One region of the Nocardioides sp. GCM10027114 genome, then DNA from elsewhere that is predicted to be linked to it. Evidence: predicted binding sites of a transcription regulator. Region 1 holds the regulator's gene; the other holds the start of a gene.
What was found. The regulator HrcA, encoded in region 1, represses chaperone genes, less so after heat shock. The targets are predictions, from matches to a motif close to TTGGCACTCGNNNNNNNCGAGTGCCAA.

Region 1 (7,672 bases):
GTCCGCCTCGAGGGTGGGCAGCGTCAGGGTGGTGCCGAGCGCGGCCGCGGTCATCGGGACCGTCACGGTGCAGTGCAGGTCGTTGCCGTGGCGGGTGAAGGTCTCGTGGGGCGCGACCGAGATCTCGACGTACAGGTCGCCGGCGGGGCCGCCGCCGGGGCCGACCTCGCCCTGGCCGGTGAGCTGGACGCGGGTGCCGGTGTCGACGCCCGCGGGGATCTTGACGGTCAGCGTGCGGCGGGACCGGACACGGCCGTCGCCGGAGCACTCGCGGCACGGCTCGGGGATGATCGTGCCGAAGCCGCGGCAGGCCGCACAGGGGCGCAGCGTGCGGATCTCGCCGAGGAAGGAGCGCTGCACCTGCGCGACCTCGCCGGCACCGCGGCAGGTCTCGCAGGTGACCGGCTCGGTGCCGGGCGCGGCGCCCTCGCCGGAGCAGGTGCCGCAGACGACCGCGGTGTCGACCTTGATCTCGCGGGTCGCGCCGAACGCCGCCTCGGCCAGGTCGACCTCGACCCGGATCAGGGCGTCCTGGCCGCGGCGGACGCGGGGCCGCGGGCCGCGGCCGCCGGTCGCGCCGCCCGGGGTCGCACCGCCGAAGAAGGCGTCCATGATGTCGGTGAAGGAGAACCCGGCGCCCTGGCCGAAGCCACCGGTGCCCCCGAACGGGTCGCCGCCCCGGTCGTACGCCGCCCGCTTCTGCGGGTCGGAGAGCACCTCGTAGGCGCGGGAGACCTCCTTGAACTTCTCCTGCGTCTCCGGGTCCGGGTTGACGTCGGGGTGCAGCTGGCGGGCCAGTTTCCGGTAGGCCTTCTTGATGGCGTCGGCGTCCGCGTCGCGGGAGACGCCCAAGAGGTCGTAGAGGTCCTGACTCACGTGTGGTCCTTCAGTCGGTCGTTCTCGGTACGGCGGTGGGGTGCGGCGGCGGTGCGGGGCAGGGTGGTGCTGGCGCTCACGCCTCGTCGAGGATCCGGGAGACGTAGCGGGCCACGGCGCGCACCGCGGCCATCGAGCCGGGGTAGTCCATGCGGGTCGGACCCACGATCCCCAGTGTGGCGAGCGCCTGGTCACCCGGCCCGTAGCCGGTGGCGATGACACTCGTGGCAGCGAGCTCCTGGTAGGGGCCCTCGTGGCCGATGCGCACGGTCACCGCACCGCCGGCGTGCGCCTCACCGAGCAGCTTGAGCAGCACGACGTGCTCCTCCAGCGCCTCGAGCAGCGGCCGGACCGCGGTGTCGAAGCTCTCGCCGAAGCGGGCGAGGTTGGCCGCGCCACCGACCGCGATGCGCTCGTCGGAGCGGTGGTCGGACATCGACTCGACGAGGGTGGCGACGACCCGGTCGGTGGTCGTCGGCGGCGCCTGCGGATCGGTCGGCTCGGAGACGAGCCGCACCAGCGCCTTGGTGGCCTCGGCGATGGTCGACCCGGTCGCAGCCTGGTTGATCCGGGTGCGCAGGTCGCCCAGCTCGGCGTCGGTGACCTCGTGGTCGAGCTCGACGAGGCGCTGCTCGACGCGGCCGGTGCTGAGGATCAACACGACGAGCAACCGGGTCGGGGTCAGCGCGACCATCTCGATGTGACGCACCGTGGAGCGCGACAGCGTGGGGTACTGCACCACAGCCACCTGGCGGGTCAGCTGCGAGAGCAGGCGCACCGACCGCTGGACCACGTCGTCGAGGTCGACGGCGCCGTCGAGGATGGTGGCGATGGCCCGCTTCTCGGCGGTGCTCATCGGCTTCAGGGTGGTCAGCCGGTCGACGAACAGCCGGTAGCCCTTGTCGGTCGGCACCCGGCCGGCGCTGGTGTGGGGCTGCATGATGAAGCCCTCCTCCTCCAGCGCGGCCATGTCGTTGCGAACCGTGGCCGGGGAGACGCCGAGTCCGTGGCGCTCGACGAGCGCCTTGGAGCCGACGGGCTCCTCGGTGGCGACGTAGTCCTCGACGATCGCGCGGAGGACGGCGAGCTTGCGGTCCTCGTGCACTTCTCCCCACCTCCTGTCGGGCCTGTCACTGGGCCGGCCGGCCCACCCCAAGGCTGGCACTCGTCTCGACTGAGTGCCAATCCTACTAGTCTCCTGCGCATGGGCGATGCTTCCGTGAGCCGGTTCACCGAGGTCGCCGACCGGGTCTGGGTCGCCCGCCACGAGTGGTGCGACGTCAACGTCACCGCGGTCGGCGGCGGGCGCGGCGTGCTGCTGGTCGACACCCTCGGCTCGACGGCCGCGGCGCGGTCGATGCTCGAGGGCGTGCGCCGGCTCGGGGCCGGCGAGGTGGTGGCCGTCGTCAACACCCACTGGCACTACGACCACGCGTTCGGCAACGACGCCGTGCTCACGGCGTACGGCGCGGTGCCGGTGCACGCCCACGAGACCGCCGCGGTGGAGCTCGAGCAGTGGGGCCCGGAGGTGCAGCGCCGGCTGGCCGAGGACCCCGCCGAGCCGCACGCCGCCGAGGTCGCCGCGACCCGGCTGGCCCTGCCGGACCGGACGTTCTCCTCCGCCCGGGTGCTCGACCTCGGCGACCGCGCGGTCGAGCTGGTCCACCCCGGCCGCGGCCACACGGGGGGCGACCTGGTCGTGCGGGTGCCGGACGCCGACGTGCTGCTCGCCGGCGACCTCGTCGAGGAGTCCGCTCCCCCGTCGTACGGCGACGACTCCTGGCCGCTGGAGTGGCCCCTGAGCCTCGACATCGCCCTCGGGCTGCTCACCTCCGGCAGCGTGGTGGTGCCGGGGCACGGCGCACCGGTGGACCGCGACTTCGTCGAGCAGCAGCGCAACGAGATCGGCATCGTCGCCGAGACCGTCCGGGACCTGGCCGGCCGCGGGGTGCCGGTCGCCGAGGCGCTCGACGCCGCCGAGTGGCCGTTCCCGGCAGGTGGTCTCGCCGAGGCCGTCCGCCGCGGCTACGAGCACCTGCCCCGCAGCCAGAAGCGGCTGCCGCTGATCTGACGGCCGCCCCGATCCGACGGGTGGAGCGGCCCGCGGGTGGGTACCGTCCGGACATGAGCAACCCGGACAGCCCCGAGGACACCGAGAACGCCGAGCGCAGCGACAACCCCGAGCCCGGCGACATCAGCGACGACCAGCTCCCCGAGGACCTGCAGCCGACCGAGGACAACCCGCTCGCCCGGGACCTCGACGAGGAGGACGCCGAGGTCGACGACCTCGACCTGCTCGACGGCGGCAAGCCCGCCGAGCAGTGGGACGACGAGGACCTCGAGGACTGACGCACGCCCTCCCGCTCCGGGAGGAGTAGGACCTTGCAGGTCCGGGCATACTTCCCGTGGAGCAGGGGCCTGCCGCGGCCCCTTGCCGGGAGATCGGGGGTTCCTCATGGCCGTGTCACGTCGTGTCCACGCCGTCCTTCACCTCGGGCTGACGCTGCTGGCGATGGCCGTCGTCGCCGCCGTCCTGCACGGTGTGGTGGAGCTGTCGCTCGTCACGTCCGTGATCGTGTCGGTCGCCGTCGTCGGCGTCGTCTCGGCGGCCGAGTGGGCCGGCTGGCACAAGTCCCCGGCCCGGACCGACGTCCCCGCGTCGTACCACACCCATCGCACTCTGCACGGCGGCGGCTACCCCACCGGCATCAGCCAGGACACCCCGCCCCGCCACTGACCCGCGAGGTGGCACGGTTGGCCCGCCGAGGTGGCGCGGGTGGCCGTGCGTACAGGACCGAGTGCGCCACCTCGCGGGGCCATGTGCGCCACTTCGTGGGAGTACGGCGCGTGGTCGCCGGGACGCGCGGGACGAGCGCCTAGCGTTGGGCGGGTGACTTCCCCGCGCGACCGCTACGGCTCCGACGTCCTGGCCACCGACTGGAAGGCCCCCAAGCGGGGCCGCGCCGTGGAGGCGCCCGCCGAGCTGGGGGCGGTGGTCGAGGAGGTGACCACCGACTGGTGCGGGGAGATCGTCGCGGTCGACCGGGACCTGCACACCGTCACGCTCGAGGACCGCCGCAACCGGCGGCGGACCTTCCCGCTCGGGGCGGGCTTCCTGCTCGAGGGCCGGCCCGTCATCCTGACGGCCCCCGTCAACCGACCGGCGCCGGCGAAGCCGACCCGCACCGCATCCGGCTCCGTCGCGGTCCACGGCGCCAGGGCGCGGGTCGCCCGGCAGAGCCGGATCTACGTCGAGGGCCGCCACGACGCCGAGCTCGTCGAGAAGGTGTGGGGCGACGACCTGCGGATCGAGGGGGTCGTCGTCGAGTACCTCGGCGGCGTCGACGACCTCGCCGAGCACCTGCGCGACTTCCGGCCCGGCGCCGGTCGGCGGGTCGGCGTGCTGGTCGACCACCTCGTCCCGGGCTCGAAGGAGAGCCGGATCGCGCAGGAGATCGCGAAGTCCGCGATCGGTCCCCACGTGCTCATCGTCGGCCACCCGTTCATCGACATCTGGCAGGCGGTCAAGCCGGCTCGGCTCGGCATCGGCGCGTGGCCGAAGGTGCCGCGCGGCGAGGACTGGAAGAAGGGCACCTGCCAGCGGCTCGGCTGGCCCCACCGGGACCAGGCCGACATCGCCCGGGCATGGAAGCACGTCCTGGGCGGGGTCCGGGGCTTCCAGGACCTCGACCCGGCACTGCTCGGCCGGGTCGAGGAGCTCATCGACTTCGTGACCGCCCCCGACTGAGGACCCGCCCGGCCCCACTTCCGTCGAGTCGGGCGCCCTCGCTGGCTAGGCTGCGGAGCATGAGCGATCCCTACGGTCCGCCGCCGCCCGAGCAGCCCTACGGCCAGGGCGGGTCCGGCCAGAGTGGTTACGGCCAGGGCGGTTACGGCCAGGGCGGTTACGGCCAGGGCGGTTACGGCCAGGGCGGTTACGGCGGCTACGGCCAGGGCGGGCAGCCGCCGTACGGGCAGTCCCCCCAGGGACAGCCGGCCGGGAGCCCCACGCCTGACGAGATCACCTGGGGCGGCGCCGCTCACTGGGGCGCGCTGGTCGGGGCCTGGGTGGCGATGGCCTTCCTCGGCCCGCTGCTGGTGCTGCTCGCGAAGGGCAACCAGTCGGCGTACGTCCGCGCCCAGGCGACGGAGTCGCTCAACTTCCAGCTCTCGATGCTGATCTACGGGGTCGTCGGCGGCGTCGTCGGCGTGGTCCTGTCGGTCGTCACGTTCGGCCTCGGGGTGCTGCTGGTGATCCCGGCGGTCGTCGTGTTCATCGCCTGGTGGCTGGTGTTCACCATCATCGGGTCGGTGAAGTCGGTCAACGGCGAGCTGTACCGCTACCCGCTGACGATCCGGATGGTGCGCTGACGCTCCGGCCCGGCCGGCGTCGGCCCGACCCGCGACGACTCACGGCACCAGGTCACGCACGACCGCGTCGGCGAGCAGCCGGCCGCGCCGGGTGAGGACGAGCCGGTCCCCCTCCGCCCCCAGCAAGCCGGCCTCGACGATCCCGGGCACGGCCGCGCGTCCCGCGTCGTCGAGGACGGACAGCGGCAGACCGTCACGCAGCCGGACCTCGAGCAGCACCCGCTCGACCCGGCGGGTCTCCTCGTCGAGGACCTCGCGTGCGTGCGCCGGGCTGGCCCCCTGAGCGAGTCGCTGCGCGTACGCCGCGGGGTGCTTGACGTTCCACCACCGCACCCCCGCCACGTGGGAGTGGGCCCCGGGCCCGGCTCCCCACCAGTCGGCGCCCTTCCAGTAGAGGACGTTGTGGCGGCACCGCGCGGCCTCGTCACGGGCCCAGTTGGAGACCTCGTACCAGTGCAGCCCGGCAGCCGTCAGCCGGTCGTCGGCGAGCTCGTACTTGTCGGCGAGGTCGTCGTCGTCGGGCATCGGCAGCTCGCCCCGGCGGATCTGCCGGGCCAGGGCGGTCCCGTCCTCGACGATCAGGGCGTACGCCGAGACGTGGTCCGGCGAGGAGGACAACGCCGCGTCGAGCGAGGTCTCCCAGTCGGCGAGCGACTCCCCCGGCGTCCCGTAGATCAGGTCGAGGCTCACCTGGTCGAAGCCGGCCTCTCGCGCCCAGGCGACCGCCTGCGGCACCCGCTCCGGGTCGTGGGTGCGGTCCAGCGTCGCCAGCACGTGCGGCAGAGCGGACTGCATGCCGAAGGAGATGCGGGTGAAGCCGGCCTCCCGCAACTGCGCGAGCCCGGCCGGGTCGACGCTGTCGGGGTTGGCCTCGGTCGTCACCTCGGCGCCTGGCGCCAGCCCCAGCTCGTCGTCGACGGCCCGCAGCATCCGTGCCAGGTCCGCCGGCGGCAGCAGCGTCGGGGTGCCGCCGCCGAGGAACACCGTCGAGACCGGCACGTCGGTCCCGAGCACCTTCCGGGCGAGCCGGAGCTCGGCGACGACGGAGTCGGCGTAGGTCGCCCGGGAGACGCCGGGCCCGAGCTCGTCGGCGGTGTAGGTGTTGAAGTCGCAGTAGCCGCACCGGACGGTGCAGAACGGGACGTGGAGGTAGACCCCGAAGGGCCGGTCGCCGAGGCCGTGCAGCGCCTGAGGGGGCAGCGCGCCGTCGGCGGGCGCCGGGTCACCGGGGGGCAGGGCGGACGGCACGCCACCAGTCCATCACGGCCCGCACAAGGGCACGGACCCGGGCACGGCAGAGGGGCGCCGGCACCGCCGACGCCCCTCCGACCGTGGTCGCTCGCCGCTCAGGCGTAGAACGACTCGATGGTGTCCTTGTGGTTCTCCTGGACGATGTTCCGCTTGACCTTCATCGACGGGGTGAGCTCGCCGGACTCGACCGTGAGGTCGTGGTCGAGCAGCTCCCACTTCTTGATGGTCTCCCAGCGGTTGAGCCGGGTGTTGAGCTCGTCGACGTAGCCGCCGACCATCTCGCGGCACTTGTCGGACCGCACGATGTCGGTGTAGTCCTTGCCCTCCATGCCGTTCTCCGCGGCCCAGCCGGCGATGGCGTCGGGGTCGAGCGTGATCAGCGCGACGCAGAAGTTCCGCTCGTCGCCGAAGACCATGAACTGGCTGGCGTAGGGGCAGATCGCCTTGAACTTCGACTCGATCGCCGGCGGGGCGATGTACTTGCCGCCGGAGGTCTTGAAGAGCTCCTTGATGCGACCGGTGATGGTCAGGAAGCCGTCCTCGTCGAGCGCGCCCTTGTCACCGGTGCGCAGCCAGCCGTCCTCGGTGAGCGCCTTGGCGGTCTCGTCGGGGAGGTTGTGGTAGCCGTCCATGACGCCGGGGCCCTTGATCATGACCTCGTCGCCGTCGCCGAGCTTGACCTCGCTGCCCGGCATGACCGGACCGACGGTGCCGTACTTGTACTTCGAGGGGTGGTTCACGAACGAGCCGGCGGAGGACTCCGTGAGGCCGTAGCCCTCGAGGATCAGGATGCCCGCGGCGTGGAACCACTCCGCGATCTCCGAGTTGAGCGCGGCCGCGCCCGAGATGAAGAAGCGGACCCGGCCACCGAAGCGGTCGCGGATCTTGCTGAAGACGAGCTTGTCGAACAGGCCGTGCTGGAGCTTGAGGCCCATGGGGATCGGCTTGCCGGCAGCCTTGAGCTTGTCGACCTCGAGGCCGACCTTGAAGGCCTGCTTGAAGATCTTGGCCTTGGCGCCGCCCTCGCCCTCGGCCATGGTGACGATGCGGCCGTGGGCCTTCTCGAAGATGCGCGGCGCCGCGCCCATGAAGGTCGGCTTCACGATGCCGAGGTTCTCGACGATCTTGTCGACGCGACCGTCGATGGCGGTGGCGAAGCCGCAGGCGAGCTGGG
Region 2 (7,672 bases), on a different contig from region 1:
TCGCGCTCGCTCAACCCCGGCGACGAGCCTCGCGACGAGGGCCTGAACGTGGGCGAGCTGGTGGCCCAGGGCGACCTCCTCGTCTGGACGAAGGTCACCAACGACCCCAACGACCAGGTCACGATCCGCGACCTGGTCACGGGTGAGGAGCGCACCTTCGACCCGCAGTCGGGCGACCGGTGCAACCAGCTCTCGCTGCAGGTGGCCGGCGAGCACCTCGTGCTGGGCCAGTACTGCGGCACCACCAACGGCGGTCGCACCCCCGTCCGTGACGACCGGGTCCAGGTCGTCGACCTCGAGGGCGACCCCGTCGTCACGGTCCGTGGTCACGGCGTCGAGGCCGGGACGGCGTCGGCCGACGGGGTCGTGGTCACCGCCTACGGCTCGATCGACGACCCCGATGGGACGACCTACCTCTGGCACTTCGAGCGCGGCGAGCTGCTCGAGCTCGCCGACTCGAGGTCCAACTACTCGTGGACGTGGCTGCCCGACCACTCGGTCCTGACCTGGACCGAGGCCACCAACGGCCGGCGCGGCGCCGCCCAGGTCATCGCCACACTCGAGTGACCCGGAAATCACATCGACCCGTCGTCAGTTGACGACGGGTCGATGTGGAAGGGGTGGATCAGTGGCCGTGGCCGTGACCGTGGCCGTGACCGGCGCCGGCCGCGGCCTCCTCCTCCTCGGGCTTGTCGACGACCAGGGTCTCGGTCGTGAGCAGCATGCCCGCGATCGAGGTGGCGTTGACCAGCGCGGAGCGGGTCACCTTGACCGGGTCGATGACGCCCTGGGCGATCAGGTCGCCGTACTCGCCGGTGGCGGCGTTGTAGCCGGTGCCGGCGCCCGCGTCGCGGACCTTGGCGACCACGACGTGGCCGTTCTCGCCGCCGTTCTCCGCGATCCAGCGCAGCGGCTGGTCGGCGGCCTTCCGGACGATGCGGGCACCGACGGCCTCGTCACCGGTGAGGCCGAGGTCGTCGTCGAGCACGGAGACCGCGTGGATGATCGCGGAGCCACCGCCGGCGACGATGCCCTCCTCGATCGCGGCGCGCGTCGCGGAGACGGCGTCCTCGATGCGGTGCTTCTTCTCCTTGAGCTCCACCTCGGTGGCGGCGCCGACCTTGATGACGCACACGCCGCCGGCCAGCTTCGCGAGGCGCTCCTGGAGCTTCTCGCGGTCCCAGTCGGAGTCGGTGGACTCGATCTCGGCCTTGATCTGGTTGACGCGGGCCTCGACGTCCTTCGCCTCGCCGGCACCGTCGACGATCGTGGTGTTGTCCTTGGTGACCACGACGCGGCGGGCCTGGCCCAGCACCTCGAGGCCGACCTGGTCGAGCTTGAGCCCGACCTCGGGGGCCACGACCTGGCCGCCGGTGAGGGTCGCGATGTCCTGCATCATCGCCTTGCGGCGGTCACCGAAGGCCGGCGACTTCACCGCGACGGCGTTGAAGGTGCCGCGGATCTTGTTGACGACCAGGGTCGAGAGCGCCTCGCCCTCGACGTCCTCGGCGAGGATGAACAGCGGCTTGCCCGCGGCCATGACCTTCTCGAGCAGCGGCAGCATGTCGGCGATCGCCGAGATCTTGCCCTGGTGGAGCAGGATGTACGGGTCGTCGAGGACGGCCTCCATGCGCTCCGGGTCGGTCACGAAGTACGCCGAGATGTAGCCCTTGTCGAACTGCATGCCCTCGGTGAACTCGAGCTCGGTGCCCATGGTGTTGGACTCCTCGACCGTGATCACGCCGTCCTTGCCGACCTTGTCGAAGGACTCGGCGAGCAGCTCGCCGATGTGGCTGTCACGGCTCGAGATCGTGGCGACCGAGGCCATGTCGGACTTGGTCTCGATCTCGCGGGCCGCCTCGCGCAGCGCGTCGCCGACGGCCTCGGCCGCGGCGTCCATGCCCCGCTTGAGGCCCATCGGGTTGGCGCCGGCCGCGACGGCGCGCAGGCCCTCGTGGACCATCGCCTGGGCGAGCACGGTGGCCGTGGTGGTGCCGTCACCCGCGACGTCGTTCGTCTTGGTGGCGACCTCCTTGGTCAGCTGGGCGCCGAGGTTCTCGAACGGGTCGTCGAGCTCGACCTCACGAGCGACGGTCACGCCGTCGTTGGTGATGGTCGGCGCGCCCCACTTCTTGTCCAGCACGACGTAGCGGCCCTTGGGGCCGAGCGTCACCTTGACGGTGTCGGCGAGGGCGTCGACGCCCCGCTCGAGCGCCCGGCGGGCGTTCTCGTCGAACTCCAGGATCTTGGGCACTGCTTACTCCTTAGAGACAAAAGACCTGACGTGCCTGGCGCCCGGCTGGCAAGGCGCCGCCGCGAAGTCGACCTGTGGAGCGGAGCGGTCGTCGAGCGGCGGCAACGCTGCCAGCCGGGATGCCAGGTGCGTCAGGAGACGACGGCCAGGACGTCGCGGGCAGAGAGGATGAGGTACTCCTCACCGGCGTACTTGACCTCGGTGCCGCCGTACTTGCTGTAGATGACCTTGTCGCCCACGGCCACGTCGAGCGGCACGCGGTTGCCGTTGTCGTCGATCCGACCCGGACCGATGGCCAGGACCTCGCCCTCCTGGGGCTTCTCCTTGGCGGTGTCCGGGATGACCAGGCCCGAGGCCGTGGTCTGCTCGGCGTCGAGCGGCTTGACGACGATCCGGTCCTCGAGGGGCTTGATGTTGACCGACACTGTGTCGACCTCCACTTTCGATCTGACGTAGGTGCGGGGGCTCCCCGGCGGGTCGCCCCCCGACGTAGGGGCCTGCGGTGAGGTACGCCGTCGCGGGTGTCGTACGTCGTCGCAAGCGCTGGCACCCTCAGGGCGAGAGTGCCAGATCAGACGTTAGCACTCCCCCTGATCGAGTGCCAGAGAGACTCCCACCGGCCCAGACGGGGCGCCGCTGCACGCCCCGTCCGGCCGGCCCCGGGCCCCCGCCCCGGACCCCTGTCTCAGGACCCGACCTGGGGCAGCGCCAGCCACTCCTCCCAGGTCAGGTCGCGCCCGACGTACCGGGGGGCCTCGAGCGGCCACTCCTCGGCGACCCAGCGCGGCACCAGCTCGGCGAGGGCCGCCTCGAGGTCGGTGCCGACGCACTCGTCGACCACCCACCAGGAGATGTCGGCGTCGGCGCCGGGCCGGTCGGTGGGGTCGATGTAGACGCAGCCCAGCAGGGCGGTCTCGTCGGCGTCGAAGAGCGCGTAGTTGAAGGAGGCGTTCACGGCCATGTCGTCGGCGTGGTGCTGCAGGTCCTCGCGGTCCTGCTCGTGGGTCATGTGGGCGGGCGGCCACCCCCACGCCTGTCCGTAGATGCTCCAGAGCCGCTCGCGCGACCCCATGACGGCGACCATGTCGAGGTCGACGTCGTCGGCGCGGATCGGTCGGAGGTGGTGGCCGAAGGCGACCGGCACCCGGGTGGGGTGCACGAAGTCGGCGGGCAGCCAGGTCGACGTGGAGGCGGGCATCTCGAGGCCTTTCGGGAGGAGTGGCTCACCGCGGCGCGGCTGAGGAGGACTGCCGCGCCGCGGTGGATCAGGGGTGGGGACCGGGCCGTCTCAGCGGCCGCGGCGGCTGAGGCCGATAGCGACCGCGGTCAGCCAGAGCGGCCCGGTCATGCCGGCCATGTACTGCATGGGGCTGACGAGGAACAGCGCGGACAGGCCACCGAGCACCAGGCTGGTCCAGCCGATCCAGCGCGGGTAGGCACCCTGCCGGAACGAGGCGTGTGCGAGGGCCAGCGCGGTCAGGCCCGCCCCGCCCCAGATCCACGGCACGGTGCCGACCCAGTGGCCGAAGAAGGCCATCGTCTCCGGCACGAAGGCGTAGTCGCCGGCGGCGAAGGCGAACGCGAACTCGGTGGTCAGGCCCGCCCCCATCAGCTGGGCGACGGCCACCAGGCCGAGGCCGCCGGCCGCGATGCCGGGCAGCAGGCTGTCGCCGCCCACGCGGTGCCGGAGCTGGCGGTGCAGGCCGGCGGCGAAGACGACCATCAGGGCGCAGGACAGCATGGTGGAGACGTGGAAGAGCAGGATCTGCGGGACCTGCTCGGCGAGCCGGTCGGCGATCGCCTCGGGGTCCCCCTGCACGTCGGAGGCGTAGACCGCGTCGGTCAGGCTGCTGCCGACGATCGAGAGGATGCCGGCGACGCCGGCGCCGACACCGGCCAGGGCCCAGCCGCGGCCATGGCGGTGCGGGGTGCCGGTGCGGCCGCCGGTCTGGTCGCCGGTCTGGTCGAGGGTGGTGCTCACGGGGTCATCTCCTGGGGTCGGGACTGCGGCGTACGTCGCCGCGACCCAACCCTCGGGCCCCGGGACCCGGCCCACCACGGACAGTGCGAGGTGTGCGACTGGTGTGCGGCCGGCGTGCGGCTCCGGAGAAGCCGGCCTCAGACCGCTGCGGCGCCGGCCGCCAGCGCGACCGCAGCCTCGGGCGCGAGGCCACGGCCGTGGTCGAGGGCGTCGTCGTACCGGTCCTCGCCGAGGTGGCCCCGGGCCTCCTCGGCCGCGGCGGCGATGGCGGCGGGGTCCGGGTGGTAGTAGCCGTAGCCCGCCGTGCCGACGACCTCGCGGATGCCCTGCGCGGCACCGAGCAGGATCGGCACCCGGGCGTGGGTGCCCTCGGCAGCCTCCAGCACCGCCATCGCGTCGAGGAAGTAGGCGAGGTTGGCCTGGTCCCCGGTCTCGAGCGAGAGCCGCATGCCCTCGTCGAGGTGGCGCCGGGCGTGCTCGTGCTGCTGCCGGCCGAGCTCGAGCTGCGAGAGGTTGTAGAGGGCGATGTACGCCGTCAGCCGGTCGCCGCGCCGCCGGGCCGAGGCGAGGCCCTGCTCGAGGTGGCCGACCGCGGAGTCGGCGTCGCCCTCGAGCAGGTCGACGGTGCCGAGCCAGATGCGGGCGAGCGCGAGGGTCCAGTCCCCCACCTCGCCCGCGGCCTCGCCGAGCGGGATGGCGCGCTCGAAGCAGTCGCGGGCCTCGGCGAGCTCGCCGGCCGCGAGCGCAGCGGCCCCGGTCCCGGCGACCGCGTTGACGGCCGCCTCGAGGTCGTCGCCGGTGTGCGCGGTGGCGTCTGCCCACCAGTGGCGGGCCGCCGGGAGGTCGTCCATCGCGAAGCTCATGGTGGCCGCGGCGAGCGCCGCCCGCGCCCGCACCTCCTCGGGCGGCCCCTGCGCCATCGCCGCCTCGCTGATCCGCCGGCCGTGGGCGTGGTGGCCGCGCAGCCACCAGTAGAGCCACAGCGCCCAGGCCAGCCGCGCCGCCGTCTCGACGTCGCCGGTGGCGAGGCAGTGCTCGGCCGCAGCGGTGAGGTTGGGGTGCTCGAGGTCGATGCGGCCCAGGGCCGCGACCTGGTCGCCGTCGCGGTAGTGCGGCGCCGCCTCCTCGGCGAGAGCGAGGAAGTGGCGGGCGTGGGCCGACGCCGTCTCGCGGTCCTCGCCCGCCTCCTCGAGGCGGTCGCGGGCGTACTGCGCCACGGGCTCGAGGAGCCGGTGGCGTCGCGGGCCGGGCGCCTCGACGTTGACCACCAGCGACTGCTCGACCAGCGCCTCGAGCACGCAGAGGACGTCTGCGTCGCCGGGGTCGCCGAGGCCGCCGAGGAGGTCCACGACCTGCTCGACGTCGTCGAGCCGGAAGCCTCCCCGGAAGACGGAGAGGATCCGCAGCAGCTTCTGCTCGTCCCGGAGGAGCAGGTCGTAGCTCCAGTCGAGGGTCGCGCGCATGGTCCTCTGCCGCGCGGGGTGGTCCCGCCCGCCCGCGAGCAGGGCGGTGTCGAGCCGGTCGAGCAACGACGCCGGGTCGAGCAGCCGGCACCGGGCGGCGACGAGCTCCATCGCCAGCGGGATGCCCTCGAGCCTGCGGCAGATCTCGGACACGACCGGCAGCTGCCGACTGCCCTGGCCCCAGCCGGGGCTCACCGCCGAGGCGCGCTCGAGCAGCAGCGTCAGCGCGGGTGCGGCGTGGTCGTTGTCGCCCGCCGGCACGGCCAGCGGCTCGACCGGCACCTCGACCTCGCCGCGGACCCGCAGCGGGGCCCGGCTGGTGGCGAGCACCGTCAGGCACGGGACCGCCTCGACGAGGGCGGCCACCCGGGGCGCGACCCCCAGCAGGTGCTCGACGTTGTCGAGGACCAGCAGCAGCTCCTGCCCCTGGAGGTGGGCGGCGAGGGCCGCCACGAGGTCGGCGTCCGGGCCGGGCGCGGCGTCGACCGCCTCGGCGATGGCCGGCAGCACCGCCTCGACGTCCAGCAGCGGCGCCAGCTCGACGTACGCCACGCCGCCGGCGCGGCGGGCGGCCACCTCGGTCGCCGCGGCGAGGGCGAGCCGGGTCTTGCCGACGCCGCCGACGCCGGTCAGCGTCACGAGCCGCTCGCGCTCGACGAGCGTCCGCAGCCGGGCGAGGTCGTCGGTGCGCCCCACGAGGGGCGTGGCCGGCACCGGGAGAACGGCGCCACGGAGCTCGGGGGCCGGCCCGGCCGCCGCGGCACGCGTCGCGCGGGCGCGACCGGGCACCGCGGCGAGCAGCGCGGCGCGTTCTGCCTCGTCGGCCCCGAGGGCGTCGGCGAGACAGCGCACGGTGTGGGGGTAGGGCCGGGTGCGGGTGCCGCGCTCGAGCGCGCTGACGGCGTGGCTGCTGAGCGAGGCACGCTCCGCGAGCTTCTCCTGGCTGAGGCCCGCGGCCTCCCGGAGCCGGCGCAGGACGGCGCCGAAGGAGTCCTGTCCTGCCACCCCTCCTCCTCCCGGTCGGGGAGGAGTCTACGGCGGCTGGGACACTCGTGGGATGGACCTCGAGGCGTTCCGGTGGCTGCTGACCGAGCCCGGGCAGGAGCTCCTCGCCCGCGCCGCCGAGGCCCCGGAGGACCCGCTGCGGGCGCAGACCGAGCTGCGGCGCCACGCCTCCGCCGAGCACGCCGCCGCGGCGCTCACCCAGGCCTCGCTCCGACGCCGGGCCGAGCCCAAGTTCGGCGACCTCGCGCCCCGGATGTACTTCACCCCCGACGGCCTCGAGCAGGCCACCCGGCTGCCGGTGGCCCGCCACCGCGCGGCACGGCTCGCCGCCGCGTCGACGCAGACGCTCATCGACCTCGGCTGCGGCATCGGCGGCGACCTCGTGGCCGCCGCCGAGGTGGGCATCGTCTGCGCCGGCGTGGACCTCGACCCGGTGCGGGTGGCGGTCGCCGAGGCGAACCTGGCCGCGCTCGACCTGTCGGGGGCCGTGCAGGTCGCGGACGCCACCACGATCGACACCTCGCCGTTCTCGGTCGCCTTCGTCGACCCGGCCCGGCGCAGCAGCCGCGGCCGCAGCTTCGAGGTCTCGGACTGGACGCCGCCGTGGTCCTTCGTCGAGCAGCTGATGCGGCGCGACGCCGTCGTCAAGGCCGCCCCGGGCATCCCCCACGACCTCGTCCCCGCAGGCGTCGAGGCGGAGTGGGTCAGCGACCACGGCGAGGTGAAGGAGGCCGTGCTGTGGTCCGGCCGGCTGGCCACCACCGACCGGCGCGCCACCGTCATCGGGCGCGGCGGCCTCGCCACCCTCACCGACGAGGACGACCCGGGCGCCGGCGTGCGGGCCGTGGGCGACTACCTCTACGAGCCCGACGGGGCGGTGATCCGCGCCGGCCTGGTGACCGCCGTCGCGGCCGGCGTCGACGGCGGCCTCGTCGACGAGCACATCGCCTACGTCACCGGGGACGAGGC

Region 2: a site for HrcA is predicted at 2,833-2,859, ahead of groES (co-chaperone GroES). Genes of this name have one in related genera too.

The regions. Positions count from the first base shown of each region.
Region 1 is NZ_JBHSSS010000019.1:124,196-131,867, reverse strand. Features, by position in the region: gene dnaJ (molecular chaperone DnaJ) at 1-876, opposite strand, end outside; gene hrcA (heat-inducible transcriptional repressor HrcA) at 953-1,981, opposite strand; gene ACFP2E_RS08925 (MBL fold metallo-hydrolase) at 2,081-2,947, shown strand; gene ACFP2E_RS08920 (hypothetical protein) at 3,001-3,225, shown strand; gene ACFP2E_RS08915 (hypothetical protein) at 3,332-3,613, shown strand; gene ACFP2E_RS08910 (DUF3097 domain-containing protein) at 3,767-4,624, shown strand; gene ACFP2E_RS08905 (DUF4870 domain-containing protein) at 4,684-5,247, shown strand; gene hemW (radical SAM family heme chaperone HemW) at 5,287-6,495, opposite strand; gene ACFP2E_RS08895 (AMP-dependent synthetase/ligase) at 6,594-7,672, opposite strand, start outside.
Region 2 is NZ_JBHSSS010000012.1:19,903-27,574, reverse strand. Features, by position in the region: gene ACFP2E_RS06760 (hypothetical protein) at 1-567, shown strand, start outside; gene groL (chaperonin GroEL) at 626-2,254, opposite strand; gene groES (co-chaperone GroES) at 2,386-2,679, opposite strand; gene ACFP2E_RS06745 (GNAT family N-acetyltransferase) at 2,940-3,452, opposite strand; gene ACFP2E_RS06740 (hypothetical protein) at 3,543-4,235, opposite strand; gene ACFP2E_RS06735 (ATP-binding protein) at 4,373-6,703, opposite strand; gene ACFP2E_RS06730 (SAM-dependent methyltransferase) at 6,756-7,672, shown strand, end outside.